One region of the Rhizobium sp. 22-785-1 genome, then DNA from elsewhere that is predicted to be linked to it. Evidence: predicted binding sites of a transcription regulator. Region 1 holds the regulator's gene; each other region holds the start of a gene.
The links. Region 1 encodes LexA, which represses DNA repair genes until DNA is damaged. Its sites were predicted from a motif close to TGTTCNNNNTGTGTTCNG; they were not measured.

Region 2: the regulator LexA is predicted to act here: its motif matches at 1,955-1,972, upstream of ACQZ5M_RS07835 (ImuA family protein).
Region 3: the regulator LexA is predicted to act here: its motif matches at 1,724-1,741, upstream of ACQZ5M_RS06560 (DNA recombination protein RmuC).
Region 4: the regulator LexA is predicted to act here: its motif matches at 1,827-1,844, upstream of ACQZ5M_RS07895 (ATP-dependent helicase).

Annotation. Positions count from the first base shown of each region.
Region 1 is NZ_JBNWDI010000001.1:347,980-351,487, reverse strand. It holds gene ACQZ5M_RS01660 (glutathione S-transferase family protein) at 1-224, opposite strand, end outside; gene ACQZ5M_RS01655 (GFA family protein) at 601-999, shown strand; gene lexA (transcriptional repressor LexA) at 1,147-1,872, opposite strand; gene kdsA (3-deoxy-8-phosphooctulonate synthase) at 2,354-3,202, shown strand; gene eno (phosphopyruvate hydratase) at 3,419-3,508, shown strand, end outside.
Region 2 is NZ_JBNWDI010000003.1:33,108-36,615, forward strand. It holds gene ACQZ5M_RS07830 (Y-family DNA polymerase) at 1-1,218, opposite strand, end outside; gene ACQZ5M_RS07835 (ImuA family protein) at 1,139-1,891, opposite strand; gene ACQZ5M_RS07840 (hypothetical protein) at 2,162-2,437, shown strand; gene ACQZ5M_RS07845 (hypothetical protein) at 2,531-2,671, opposite strand; gene ACQZ5M_RS07850 (thermonuclease family protein) at 2,782-3,264, opposite strand.
Region 3 is NZ_JBNWDI010000002.1:378,864-382,371, reverse strand. It holds gene ACQZ5M_RS06565 (ribokinase) at 1-349, opposite strand, end outside; gene ACQZ5M_RS06560 (DNA recombination protein RmuC) at 500-1,696, opposite strand; gene def (peptide deformylase) at 1,837-2,349, shown strand; gene fmt (methionyl-tRNA formyltransferase) at 2,400-3,332, shown strand; gene truA (tRNA pseudouridine(38-40) synthase TruA) at 3,336-3,508, shown strand, end outside.
Region 4 is NZ_JBNWDI010000003.1:41,583-45,090, reverse strand. It holds gene ACQZ5M_RS07895 (ATP-dependent helicase) at 1-1,792, opposite strand, end outside; partial or broken gene ligD (non-homologous end-joining DNA ligase) at 2,023-3,508, shown strand, end outside.

The DNA of each region.
Region 1 (3,508 bases):
GAAAGGTATTCGACGATCGCAAGCGAATCCCAGACGGTGATATTTCCATCCACCAGACAGGGTACCTTACCTGTGGGCGAGAAGTGGGTGAAGCGGTTCACTGGATCGGGATCGTTGAAGGGCACGAGCCTCTCTGCGAATGCGATTTGCAAGGTCTCCATCAGCACCCAGGGCCGAAGCGACCAAGACGAGTAGTTCTTGTTGGCTATGTAGAGTTCGTACATCCTTTTGTCTCCAAATGGTGATGCGTTTGTTCGCATGGCTTGATGGCTTCCGGCGCTGGTTCACGTTGAAGCGCGTCCCAATCATTCAGATCCGCGCATATGCCCTCGTTCGATATTAGAGCGCCTCTCACTGCTGCATACCGTTGCGCAGTCTCATGCGGACAATGCTTGGGTTTTCGCGGGTGACAACATTTGTCAGTAATCTCGTAGCGCGGTCCCACAGGGAGTTACAGGCCGGATCACGAATAGCGGTCTTCACATTATTTGATGTGTCGGTCTGTCGAAGAGCAAAGACAGTCGCCGTGAGTGGTGGGATTTGAACTTCATTCGAAGTTCGGTGTTCGGTGGCTAGGTATCGTGAAGTAGGAGGAATAACATGGTGGTGAGGTCTGCCGGCTGTGCCTGCGGCAAGGTAAGGCTATCTCTCGTCGGTCAGCCCTATCGTGTCGGGATTTGTCATTGCATGGATTGTCGCAAACATCATGGTGCGCTCTTTCTCGCCTCGGCAATTTTTCCAGAGGATGCCGTAACGATCGATGGAGACACTCGCAGCTACAATGGCCGCTTTTTTTGCCCCGATTGCGGTTCACCGGTTTTTGGCCGGAGCGGCGACGAAGTAGAGGTCAATCTCGGTTCACTCGATGAGCCGGATCAATTTGAGCCGACCTACGAGCTTTGGACAATCCGCCGTGAGGCATGGCTTCCGGATTTCCCCGCATTGCGCCGTTTCGATCGCGATCGGAAATCGACAGGCCGAACCGAAGAAGGGCGATAGACCCGTGCAGTTTCATTGTCCCATCATTGCTTCTGTCTCCGTTGACGCGCGGAATACAAAAAAAGCAGGCGATGACCTGCTTTTTTGGTTTTGTTCTGAGATTACTGCGCTCAACCGGTCCGATGTAGGGGTGCCTTCAGTCACCGGTCAGTGATAACGGCGAATGAGACCCACAAGTTTGCCCTGAATTTTGACCCTGTCGGGCCCAAAGATACGGGTTTCATAGGCCGGGTTCGCGGCCTCCAGGGCTATCGAAGCACCCTTGCGGCGGAACCGTTTCAACGTCGCTTCCTCATCATCCACAAGAGCGACGATGATGTCTCCAGGATTGGCCGTGCTGCCGTTGCGTATGATCACGGTGTCTCCATCGAAGATGCCGGCCTCGATCATGGAGTCACCCTTGACTTCCAATGCGTAATGTTCACCCGTTCCGATCATGTCCACCGGCACGGCAACATCGTGGGTATTGTTCTGAATGGCGGAGATCGGAACACCGGCAGCGATGCGTCCCATCACAGGAACGGTGACCGCGCTTGAAATCGCATCATTTACTGGCTTCGGGGCAGGAGCAGGTTCCGGCGCTTTCGGCTTTCCGAGGCTGCCCTCGATCACGCTTGGGGAGAATCCACGTACGGGCTTCTGCGCGGGTGCGGAATAGGCTTCCGGGAGTTTGATAACCTCCAGCGCTCTTGCCCGGTTCGGCAGACGGCGGATGAAGCCGCGCTCCTCCAAGGCGGTGATCAGACGGTGAATACCGGATTTGGAAGCGAGGTCCAGGGCATCTTTCATCTCATCGAAAGACGGCGGCACGCCGGACTCTTTCATTCGTTCATGAATGAATAGGAGCAGTTCCTGCTGTTTGCGCGTGAGCATGAGAAAACCCTTGGAATGCGTTGCGAAGATTCGCGAAACAAATACAGAACGAACACTATATGTTCCATATGTGTTCTGCAATCCCTTAAAATTCCGCAAACGTTCGGGCTTGCCGTTTTGCTGTCCTGTTTCCGCGCAAATGTGGAAGCTTGCCGCTAGGAATATGACAGCATCCTCCTGAACACGACGATGGCGAGCAGCAGGTTGATCGCTCAGCTTGGTTAGAAGCGCGTCTCGCAGGACGAGTAAGGAGCAGGCCGAAGCCAGCGTGCGAAGAAGGCCTGGAAGGCATCGTAACCGGCCCAACTTTCTCTGGAGGTGAGAACAGCGAGAATGTCTGTCGCATGTTGCTGGCGCAAGGTATCAAGCCTGAAAAGCTGGAAAATTGATTCCGATTTTCGGGCTGATGTTGTAAGGCCTTTGCATGCTCGCAAAGTTGCGGTTGCCGGCGATGTCCGGCGCATGAGTCGTGAGGAATGAGATGACTGTAAAGAACAATTTGAAAGTGGTCGCTGGCGAGGGAAAAGGCGCTGTATCCTTCTCCAACACGGAGCGGTTTTCGCTGATTGCCGGCCCGTGCCAGATGGAAAGCCGCGACCATGCTTTCATGATTGCCGGCACACTTCACGAATTGTGCGCCAAGCTCGGCATCGGGCTGGTTTACAAGTCCTCTTTCGATAAAGCGAACCGTACTTCTCTTTCCGGCAAGCGCGGTATCGGCCTCGACAGGGCCATGGAAATCTTCACCGACCTCAAGAAAGAGTTCGGCTTTCCGGTGCTGACCGATATCCACACGGAAGAGCAGTGCGCCGTTGTAGCGGAGACCGTCGATGTCCTGCAAATCCCGGCGTTTCTCAGCCGTCAGACCGATCTTCTGGTGGCCGCCGCAAAGACCGGACGGGTCATCAACGTGAAAAAGGGGCAGTTTCTGGCGCCCTGGGATATGAAGAACGTCCTTTCAAAACTCAATGAGAGCGGCAATCCCAATGTTCTTCTCTGCGAACGTGGCGCGTCTTTCGGCTACAATACGCTGGTGTCCGACATGCGGTCGCTGCCGATCATGGCCTCGCTTGGTGCGCCCGTGGTTTTCGATGCGACGCATTCCGTGCAGCAGCCAGGAGGGCAGGGCGGTTCCACCGGCGGCCAGCGCGAATTCGTCGAGACATTGTCGCGTGCGGCTGTCGCCGTCGGCATTGCCGGCCTCTTCGTCGAAACTCATGAAGACCCGGACAACGCGCCGTCTGACGGACCGAACATGGTTCATCTGAAGGATATGCCGAAGCTTCTGGAAAAGCTTCTGGCGTTTGATGCCATCGCCAAGGCTGCCTGATTTTGGCCTAATCGATTTTTATAGGTGGGGCGGCGCGTAGGACGACGCGTCGTCATTGTAATTTCTCACGCTTCGTCTACAGCGAAGTGGCAATGACCTTTCACATATTTCAGTATCGCTTAACCGCTATCCGGCTCAAAAACGGCTTCACAGCTTTGCCGATGCGCTCTAAGACAAGCGACTGAAATCCTCTGTTCCAGTCCCAAGGGAGAGACCATGACAGCCATTACCGACATCATCGCACGCGAAATCCTCGACAGCCGTGGCAATCCCACGGTCGAGGTCGATGTGTACCTCGAAGACGGC
Region 2 (3,508 bases), on a different contig from region 1:
GCGCCAATGGCTTACCCACCCAACCTCCATGGCGTCCGCAATGGCCGCGACCCGCTGAACACTCCTTTCAGGAACATCGGATGCAACGGGCGCCAAGCGATATACCCGTTGTCCGCGGTTCGCGAAGATGTCGATCAGCGGAGTGATGTCCCCATGCTCCGCCTCGACAAGCGACGATTCCTTCTGCTCCTCCACTAAAGGTTCGGCCGCGACGGCGACAAGAACAAGTCTCTCGATACCGAACCCCGGCTCTATCTTCTCGGTCCGGTCCTTGAAGAGTTTCGTCAACCAGCCGACGTCGCGCGCGGGCTTTGCAGTTCCGGCGCGTATTGCCTGAATGGTGTTGTCTACCTTGTGGACGATGAGGTCGGTTCTTCGCGCTCCAAGTCCGCGCTTCTCGAGTTCCGCCACAAGTTGGACCACCAACCTGCCGACATACTTGTCAATCGTTTCCGCCGCTCCGATCGGCTCCTGGAAAGAACGAGAGACCTCGACAAGATCCGCTGTCCTTATGGGGTCGATCGGCTCCGACACTCGACCAAACATTTGGTCCAGTCTCCTGCCGACTTCCGGTCCGAAACGAAGCGCCAGCGGCGCACGCGGCGTGTTCGCAAGTTGGCCGATCGAATGGAAGCCAAGGACAAGGAGATCCTGGACGATCTTGTCGGAGAGCCTCAACAGAGAGATCGGAAGTTTCTCGACTGCGCGCACTATTTCACCGCGAGGCACTATCACAGTGTCGCGGTTGATGGCTCGAACACACGCGTGGGCCGCTCCCCAGGTATCAGCCACGGCAACCTTCGCCGTCAGCTTTCGCGACAGGAAGGTGTTCACGATACCGGTCGTCATTGGCAACTCCCCACCCTGAAGATGATCCGCGCCTTCGGTGTCCATGACTAGACCATCAATGCCGTCGACTGCGACGATCGGCGAATAGCGCGCGAGCGCCCAGAAACCGATACGATTGAGTGCGACAGCATCCGCGGCGGGATCGGCATCAACCAATAAGAGACCCTGGAAGATTGCCTGCGCCTTCGCGGCAGGCATCCCTACGCGAACACCGATTTTCTGAGCCGCGACGTCGGCAGACGACACCCACCGTTTGGACCCGCTCCTGGCGATCACCGCGATCGGCTGGTCATCCGGAATACCCGGATCGTCTCGTCTGATCCTGTCCGTCGGCAAATGCGGTAGATATATGGATACGACCCTCGCCATCACACGCTCCGACGTAAAACTCAGCACATTCGCCCGCACGCGATCTCATCAACTCAAGAAACCATCGAGGTCTCCCGACTCCCGGCACCGGAAGTTCTTCCGACGGCGTCACACTCACACGCCACCGTGTAGTGCTGGCGGTCGGCTGCCCGAAGTCGTTTGCCTCGGTCTGCCTTCGCCACCTCCGGACCACAAGCGCCATGGTGCCTGTACGTTCTGCGACGAGTTGCAGGCGCCTGCTGACGACCATCGGCAGTCTGACCATTTCCCCGACAACTGCGCCAAGACCTCCGAATGAAAGGGCTTCCTCCATGCTGGCGGTAACGTCCTCTTCTTTGTCGCTTTCGACGAAGATTACTCTGCGAGGATGAAGCCCCGCCTGAGCGAGAGCGGGGAAGAAAAGATCGGGCCTCGTCAGGCACCAGACGATCGGACCCTTCGTGCGTGCGGCAATGCCGGCTGCGAACAGCGCGGCGGCCGCTCCGTCAACGGTTCCAGAACCGCCGCCCGCGAATTCATGCAGCGCGCCATACGCCAGGCCGCCTCCCGGAAGGATTTCGTCAATCTCATCGACGCCGAAAGGTAGGCACCCCGCCTTCTTTACGCCCTCTCCTTGAATGGAAGAGATGCGCTCTCGCAGATCAGTAATCACTTGATCGCGGGCAGACGACATCGGTTACGAATCCTTCCGAAATCGCAGTTGAACAGGGACGACATCATGTCGCTAGAACTTGATTGTTCCCCTTCTGTTCCGTATCTTGTCCGGAGTCAAGACGCCTGAAAATCAGGAATCTTCGCTCAAGATTAGCAACACTGCAGATTCGTGAAGTTGAATCAAAACCGTAACTAGATTCTACATGGCCCGTTCGTGGAGAATATTTTTGTCGTCATGGAGGGATGTGGATATCCAAAGTCCTCAGAGGTACCGAAGGGAGTTGGTATAGTGGCCAAGACGCCTAAATTCATGCCGACGCCCCACATCAAGCGCAGCTACACGCTGAAGGACGTCCGGCTGCCCAACATCGAAATCGAGTGCATCCGGTGTGAACGCGTTGATAGCTTAGAACGAAAGGCGGTTGTTGCGAAGTTCGGCGCCAGCGTGAGCTTCTCCAAGCTCCGCCGGCGCCTGGCCATGGGTTGTGACCGTCTATGCCATCCCGACGGCGACCTTTGCGAGATGAGGTTTCGATGTCTCCAGTCGCTGGATGCAGATGGCTAGCCGTCCGACCTCTTTGAAAGATCCGCGAAATTGAGAGTGAGGAGAACATAGATTTCGGTGTGCAGGAATCCTCCCCGACCTCAATTTGTTCGTCTAGATCTCGCCCTTCGGCTTCTTGCCGGTAGCGTCTTCAATGCCTTTCTCGGCTTTCTTCTTGAGTTCCTCGCGATCCTTATCCGCATCTTCACCGGTGCGGGCTGCGTCGCTAGACGGGTCTGGCTTCCTGTCACTCATGGATATTCTCCTTTTGCTGACCATCCAACCGGACTAACGACAGAACGTTCCCAAACAACCACCGCCTCAAGAGTGGCGCGGTCGGGCTACCCATCATCCGCCGCCGTGTCTCAATCGCATCGCGCGCCGCGTACGAGGCAGGGAAGGTCGAATGCGCCGGCCCATATACCGGCATGCGCCGCTTGGGCTTCCGCCTGTTGGGGGGCGTACCGGCCACCGGAGTACTTCGGCCAGTCGATGGCGTGCCCGTTGCGCACCATCCACGTGTTGACGTCCATACCATCGGCGCGCACGCAATAGCCTACGACGCGATCGTAGCTGGTACCTGTCGCCGTGCATTTCGTCGGACGCGATTTGGCAAGGAAGGCATCCAAAGCTTTCGCGCTTGCTTGACCGCACCTGTACGCCTTGCCTGAAGCGTTCTCGCACATCTGACGGCTCTCGGGTGCGTCGATGCCTTCGAAGCGAACCCGCACTCCATTGATCTCGATCGTATCGCCGTCGATGACGGATGCCCGCCCGGTGATATCGGCCGGGGCAGCAAGCGAGGGAGTGAACGCCAAGGCTAATACGAGCGAGGTTGTCCTGATCATGTCATAATTCCAGATTGAGCTTAGGTTTGGAGATAATCCGTTCGCTTCGTGAAAGAGATAGCTCAAGAGCTACCGATTACGGCGTCCTGCGCACTATCTCTTCAGCGCTACGAAAGCAAAGGCGAACGACAGGATGCCAAGTTGTCGACGCCGATATGTGTTAAATCCCGACAAACCCTTCCCCCTCCTTTGGATCATAGTTGACTCTTCCGTAAACTAGAACATAAACAGAACATCGGTAGCA
Region 3 (3,508 bases), on a different contig from region 1:
GTGGCGAGACCGTGCCGTTGGCCGCGGGAATGACCGAGATCATGTTCTCGCCGCCCTCACCAATCAGGATAACGGCTGTTCCAGTCGGCTCGGCCACCGTCTTCACCAGCGAGAGATCGGTGCGCGCATCACGCAGCAGCGTAAGTGCGGGGGCTGCAAAGGTATCGTCACCAATGGCACCCGCCATCTTCACGTCCGCCCCGGCGCGACTCGCCGCAAGCGCCTGATTGGCACCCTTGCCGCCAGCTGCCGTGGAAAAGCTTTTGCCGGTGACCGTCTCGCCCGGCTTCGGCAAGCGTTCGGAGGTGGCGACGAGATCCATGTTGATGGAGCCGAAAACAGTAATCATGCGAGGCTGATCCAAAGGACGAAGTTGATATAGTCGGATATTGCTACAGCATCGGTCCGAAAATCGGAAATCGAATTTGCGCTGGCTACGGCCTGTCGCGATCTTTCAGATGCGCTCCCTACGCTTCAGATCCTCTTTTTGCCGTGCCGATTACTCGTCATCCACAATGCGAAGCTTTGCGGCCCCTGCACGGGCTTCAGCAATGCGGCGCTGATGCTCCACCTCTGCATGCGGAAGCTCCGTGGTGCTTGCGGAAAAATCGAGGCTTTCGATCTTGCCGCCACGCGCCAAGACTTTTTCCGACGAGGTCAGCATCATTTCCACGTCCCGCTGGGCCTGGCCGAAATGCGTCTGAAGCTTGCGGGTGCGCTCATCCAAACGTCGCACATCGTCCATCAACAGCGCCACTTCGCCCTGGATCAGGTGAGCTTGCTCGCGCATCCGCTGATCCTTCAACACCGATTGAATGACCTGGACCGACAGCATCAGGAGAGACGGTGACACGATCACCACACGGGCGCGGTGAGCACGCTGCACAAGATACTCGAAATGCTGGTGAATATCGGCAAAGATCGATTCCGACGGCACGAAGATGAAGGCGGTGTCCTGGGTCTCGCCGGCGATCAGATACTTCTCCGCCACATCGCGAATATGAACTTCCATGTCCCGGCGGAACTGCTGGGTCGCAGCGCGCTTTGCCTCCGGCGATTCATCCGCCTTCAAGGCGTTCCAGGCTTCCAGAGGAAATTTCGCGTCGATCACCAGCGACGGCGCATTGTTCGGCATCTTGATGATGCAGTCCGGTCGAAAGCCGTTCGAAAGGGTTGGCTGAAGCTGGTAGGTACCAGAGGGCAGCGCATCGGCAATCAACGCTTCCATGCGGGCCTGTCCAAAGGCGCCGCGTGTCTGCTTGTTGGAAAGGATCGCTTGCAGCCCGATGACGTCCTTTGCGAGGTCTTGGATATTGCCCTGCGCGGCATCGATGACCGCGAGCCGCTCCTGCAGCTTGCTCAGGTTCTCATGTGTTGAGCGGGTCTGTTCGGTCAGCGTTGTTCCGAGACGCTGAGACATGCCATCCAGCCGCTCGTTCAACGTCTGGCTCATCTCGTTCTGTCGTGCGGAGAAGGCCTCTGCCATGGCAGCGATGCGGCCTTGCAGTTCTGTCTGGGTTTTCAGAAGCTCGGTAAGCTCTTCGCGCGGCTGATCCGGTGTTGCCGGTTTGCGCAGGAGGAAGAGGACAGCCACAAGTCCGGCAAAAGCCAGAACGAGCAGCATCGCGCCGATCGAGATACTGACCGTTCCGACGCTGAAAGCCGTTTGACCGAGGGCATTGAGATCGATGTTCATGGCGCAATCTAGCAGAGTTATTCTGATTCGTACAAAACAAGAACATGTCCACGGCGAAAATGAGTCGGCTATCCAGTCTCAGCGTTGAATCGACCGTATTTTTTCGTTTCCTCGGTTGATGAGATGGGTTATGGGAAGCCATGACGATCAAGCCTCTTATCATTTTGCCCGATCCGCTGCTGCGCCAGCAGTCCAAGCCTGTCGAGACTGTGGATTCGGAAATCCAGCGTCTGGCAGACGACATGCTGGAGACCATGTATGACGCGCCGGGAATCGGCCTCGCCGCGATCCAGATTGGCGTTGCCCGCCGTATGCTGGTGATCGACCTGTCGCGCGAAGACGAGGAAAACAAGCCGCAGGTCTTCATCAATCCGGAAATCCTGAAAGTTTCGGATGATGTCTCGACCTATGAAGAGGGCTGCCTCTCCATTCCGGATTACTATGCCGAGGTCGAGCGTCCGGCCTCGCTGACAGTTGGATATATTGATCGCGATGGCAAGCAGCAGACGATAGAGGCCGACGGTCTTCTTGCGACCTGCCTGCAGCATGAAATCGACCATCTGAACGGCGTACTCTTCATCGACCATATCTCGCGTCTGAAGCGCGACATGGTCATCAAGAAATTCACCAAGCTGGCCCGCGCCAAGGTCTGATTCGCCCGGCGAGAGGCCCTTCGATATCAGCAGCAGGGCAGGGGGCAAAAATGGCTCTTCGCATCATATTCATGGGAACGCCGGAGTTTTCGGTCCCTACACTGCGCGCTCTGAAAGAGGCGGGCCACAATGTGGTTGCGGTTTATACCCAGCCGCCGCGCCCAGGCGGACGCCGTGGGCTGGACCTGCAAAAATCCCCTGTGCATCAGGCTGCAGAGCTTTTGGGAATTCCAGTTCTGACCCCGATGAATTTCAAGGCGGACGACGATCGCAAGCAATTTTCCGATTTCGATGCCGATGTTGCCGTGGTTGTCGCCTATGGTCTCCTTCTCCCCGAGGCGATTTTGAATGGTACGCGCCTTGGATGCTACAATGGCCATGCATCGCTTCTGCCGCGCTGGCGGGGTGCCGCCCCCATTCAGCGCGCCATCATGGCAGGCGATGCCGAGACGGGCATGATGGTGATGAAGATGGAAAAGGGGTTGGATACCGGCCCCGTGGCGCTGACAGCGCGTGTCTCCATCGATGAAAACATGACGGCTGGCGAGTTGCATGACGCGCTCATGCTGAAGGGCGCGCGATTGATGCGCGACGCCATGGCAAAGCTCGAAAATGATGATTTGCCGCTCACGGTGCAGGCCGAGGAAGGCGTTGTCTACGCCGCCAAGATCGACAAGGCGGAAACGCGGATCGATTTCTCCCGCCCCTCGCAGGATGTCCACAACCACATTCGCGGTCTGGCGCCTTTTCCAGGCGCCTGGTTTGAACTGGAGATCGGCGGCAAACCCGAACGCGTCAAGGTATTGGCAAGCGAACGAGCAGAGGGCATGGGCGAGGTAGGTTCGGTCTTGGACGATCAATTGACGATTGCCTGTGCCAGTGGGGCGGTCCGTCTCACCAAACTGCAAAAGGCAGGTGGCAAGCCAATGCTGGCCGCAGATTTCCTGCGCGGGACGCCTGTTCCTGTTGGGACGAGGCTGTAGCCGATGGCACGGTTTCGCATGACCGTCGAATATGACGGTACGCCTTACGTTGGCTGGCAGCGGCAGGACAATGGCCGGTCGGTGCAAGGCGCACTGGAAGCGGCGGTTCTTTCACTAACGGGCGAAAAGGTTGGCATTCGTGGCGCCGGCAGAACAGACTCCGGTGTGCATGCGGT
Region 4 (3,508 bases), on a different contig from region 1:
GCGTAGTGCCTGTTCCCAGATCCGACGGGATGCAGCCATCGACGACGTTCAACATAAAAACGGAACGCCATTCCTGTCCCTTCGCCGAGTGAACGGTCGACAGGATGAGGTAGTCCTCGTCAAGCAATGGAACGCCGGCCTGATCGCTCGTGGCGTCCGGTGGATCGAGCGTCAGTTCTGTTAGAAAACGTTCTCTCGAAGGATAGCCGCTGGCGATCTGTTCGAGTTGAAGAAGATCAGCCTTGCGGGTATCTGCGTCTTCATGGATGCGGTCGAGATGAGGCTCGTACCACAGGCGGGCACGCTCGATATCCGAAGGCCAGCCGCCCTGCGTTTTCCGAAGGCCTGCTAGCAGTTGAATGAAGGATGTCCAGTCCTCGCCCGTCTTGGGTGGCGGTGGAATTTCGGCGAGTGCCAGGAGCGGCTCTGGATCGGACGCGATCGTATCGAGGATGGTGCCAGCCGTCTTGGGGCCGATGCCGGGCAGCATCTGCAGGAGACGGAACCCCGCGACCCGGTCCCGCGGGTTCTGAGCAAATCGCAGCACCGCCAGCATGTCCTTGACGTGGGCACTGTCAAGAAACTTCAGGCCGCCGAACTTCACGAAGGGAATGTTGCGGCGAGTCAGTTCGACTTCCAGCGTGCTACTATGGCTGGACGTGCGAAACAGCACGGCCTGCTGCTTCAACGTCATTCCGACCTCGCGGTTGGCGAGTACCTGCTCCACGATATAATTCGCTTGGTCGGTCTCGTCTTTGACCGTTACGAGCTTCGGTCGCTCCAGCGACTCCCGTTCGGTCCAAAGGTTCTTGGTGAAGCGCTCGCGCGCCAGTTCGATGACGCCGTTGGCTGCGGCGAGGATAGGCTGCGTAGATCGATAGTTCCGATCGAGCGTGATGACGTCCGCGGCTGGACTGAAGGACGCCGGGAAGTCGAGAATATTGCGGACGGTGGCCGCCCGGAACGAGTAGATCGATTGGGCGTCGTCGCCGACGACGGTGAGGCCGCGGCCACCGGGCTTCAACGCCATCAGAACCGATGCCTGTAATTTGTTGGTATCCTGATATTCATCGACCATCACATGATCGAAGCGGTTGCCGATATCGTCTGCAAGGTCGGGATCGCTGACCATCTGGGCCCAGTAGAGCAGGAGGTCATCATAATCGAGCACATTTTGGGCCTGCTTGGCCTCGACGTAAGCTCCGAATAATTCCTTCAACTGCTTGTCCCATGTGGCCACCCATGGATAGTGCTGGCGCAGGATCTCGTTAAGCGGCGTCTCGGAGTTCACGACGCGTGAATATATCGCAAGACAGGTGCCCTTGGTCGGAAAACGGCTGTCGGTCTTTGAGAAGCCCAACTCGTGCCGAACAAGGTTCATGAGGTCGGCGCTGTCCTCACGGTCGTGAATGGTGAAGTCCAGATTGAGGCCGATCTGCTCGGCATACATCCTGAGAAGGCGGGCCCCGATCCCGTGGAATGTCCCGGACCACGCGAGAGCATCTGTCAGGACGCCGGCATTGGCGCCCAGAACATTGCGGCAAATGCGCTCGACGCGGCGTGCCATTTCCGAGGCAGCTCTCCTTGAAAATGTCATCAGGAGAATGCGGCGTGGATCTGCGCCGTTGACGATGAGATGGGCGACGCGATGTGCCAGCGTGTTCGTCTTGCCAGAACCTGCCCCAGCGATGATCAGGAGCGGACCTGCGGAATTACCTTCAGGCAAGCCGACGCCGTGTTCGACGGCCTTGCGCTGCTGCTCGTTCAACTTTTCCAGATAGGCGACCGACATGAGCTCACTTCATTCTGACAACGAGAGCTACCCCTCGAACAAATGCGGAACATACAGCTAGCTTGCGACGTTGGGAAGAACGTTTTTCAGTCCGCTAATAATCAACTTGCGCCGACGCCGGGATCAGAAACCAACGGCAATCCAAATCGTTTGGGTCTTCGAGAGCAGTGTTCTCCGTCTTGAACGCTGAGTGAAGCTACGGCGTCGTTGCTGAGTATGGAGTTGATGCGTTGACTGACAATCTGAGTAAGTACCGATCGAAACGAGATTTCAAGCAGACGCGCGAGCCGAGTGGGGAGATCGAGGTCAAGGCGTCGAACCGGCGCCGCTTCGTCATCCAGAAGCACGACGCGACCCGACTCCATTACGATCTCCGCATCGAGCTCGATGGCGTGTTCAAATCCTGGGCGGTGACAAAAGGCCCATCTCTCGATCCGGGGGATAAGCGGCTCGCCGTCGAGGTCGAGGATCACCCTCTGGACTACGGCGACTTCGAGGGCACGATCCCGAAGGGTCAGTATGGCGGCGGCACTGTGATGCTTTGGGATCGAGGCTTCTGGGAGCCGGAGGGGAACAAGACGCCCGAGCAGGCGCTGGCGAAGGGCGACTTCAAGTTCACGCTGGAAGGTGATCGGCTCCATGGAAGCTTCGTTCTGGTGCGGATGCGCAACGACCGCGACGGCGGCAAGCGGACGAACTGGCTGCTGATCAAGCACCGCGACGATTACGCCGTCGACGAGAATGGCGCGGCTATCCTCGAGGACAATCAGACGTCGGTCGCCTCTGGGCGGACCATGGAGGCCATCGCCTCTGGCAAGGGGAAGAAGCCAAAGCCGTTCATGACGAAGGGCGATATGGTCAAGGCGGACGCCGTGTGGGACAGCCACGAAGGGCTCGCCGCCGAGGAGCGCAAGGCAGGTACGAAAAGCCTGGCGAAGCCTAAGACGGCTCGGACGAAGGCTGCCAAGTCCTCAAGCTCCAAATCAGCGATGCCGAGCTTCATCGCGCCGCAGCTTTGTGAGAGCCTGACACGTCCACCGGCCGGCAAAGGGTGGATCCACGAGATCAAGTTCGACGGCTACCGGGTCCAGATGCGCGTCGCCGGTGGCGAGGTCACCCTGAAGACCCGTAAGGGACTGGACTGGACGTCCAAATGGCCGGCGATTGCAGAGGCGGCGTCGGCGCTTACGGATTGCATCATCGATGGCGAGATATGCGCGCTCGATGAGCAGGGCGCACCTGACTTTGCGGCTCTGCAGGCGGCGCTGTCAGAAGGGACGACGGACGACCTCGTATACTTTGCGTTTGACCTGCTGTTTGAGGGTGACGAGGATTTGAGAGAGCTTCCGTTGACGGAGCGCAAGTCCCGCCTGGAAGCCTTGATGTCCGATGCGGACGAAGATCCTCGGCTGAGGTTCGTCGAGCATTTCGAGACCGGTGGCGACGCCGTCCTGAAGTCGGCCTGCAAGCTGTCGCTCGAGGGGATAGTGTCCAAGCAGGCGGACGCTCCCTATGTGTCCGGTCGGACGAAGACATGGGCGAAATCCAAATGCCGCGCCGGCCACGAAGTCGTCATCGGCGGCTACGCCAAGACGAATGGAAAGTTCCGCTCTTTGCTGGTGGGCGTCTTCAGCGGCAAGCACTTCGTCTATGTCGGCCGCGTCGGGACAGGCTATGGCGCCAAGACGGTCCAGCAAATTCTGCCGAAACTTCAGG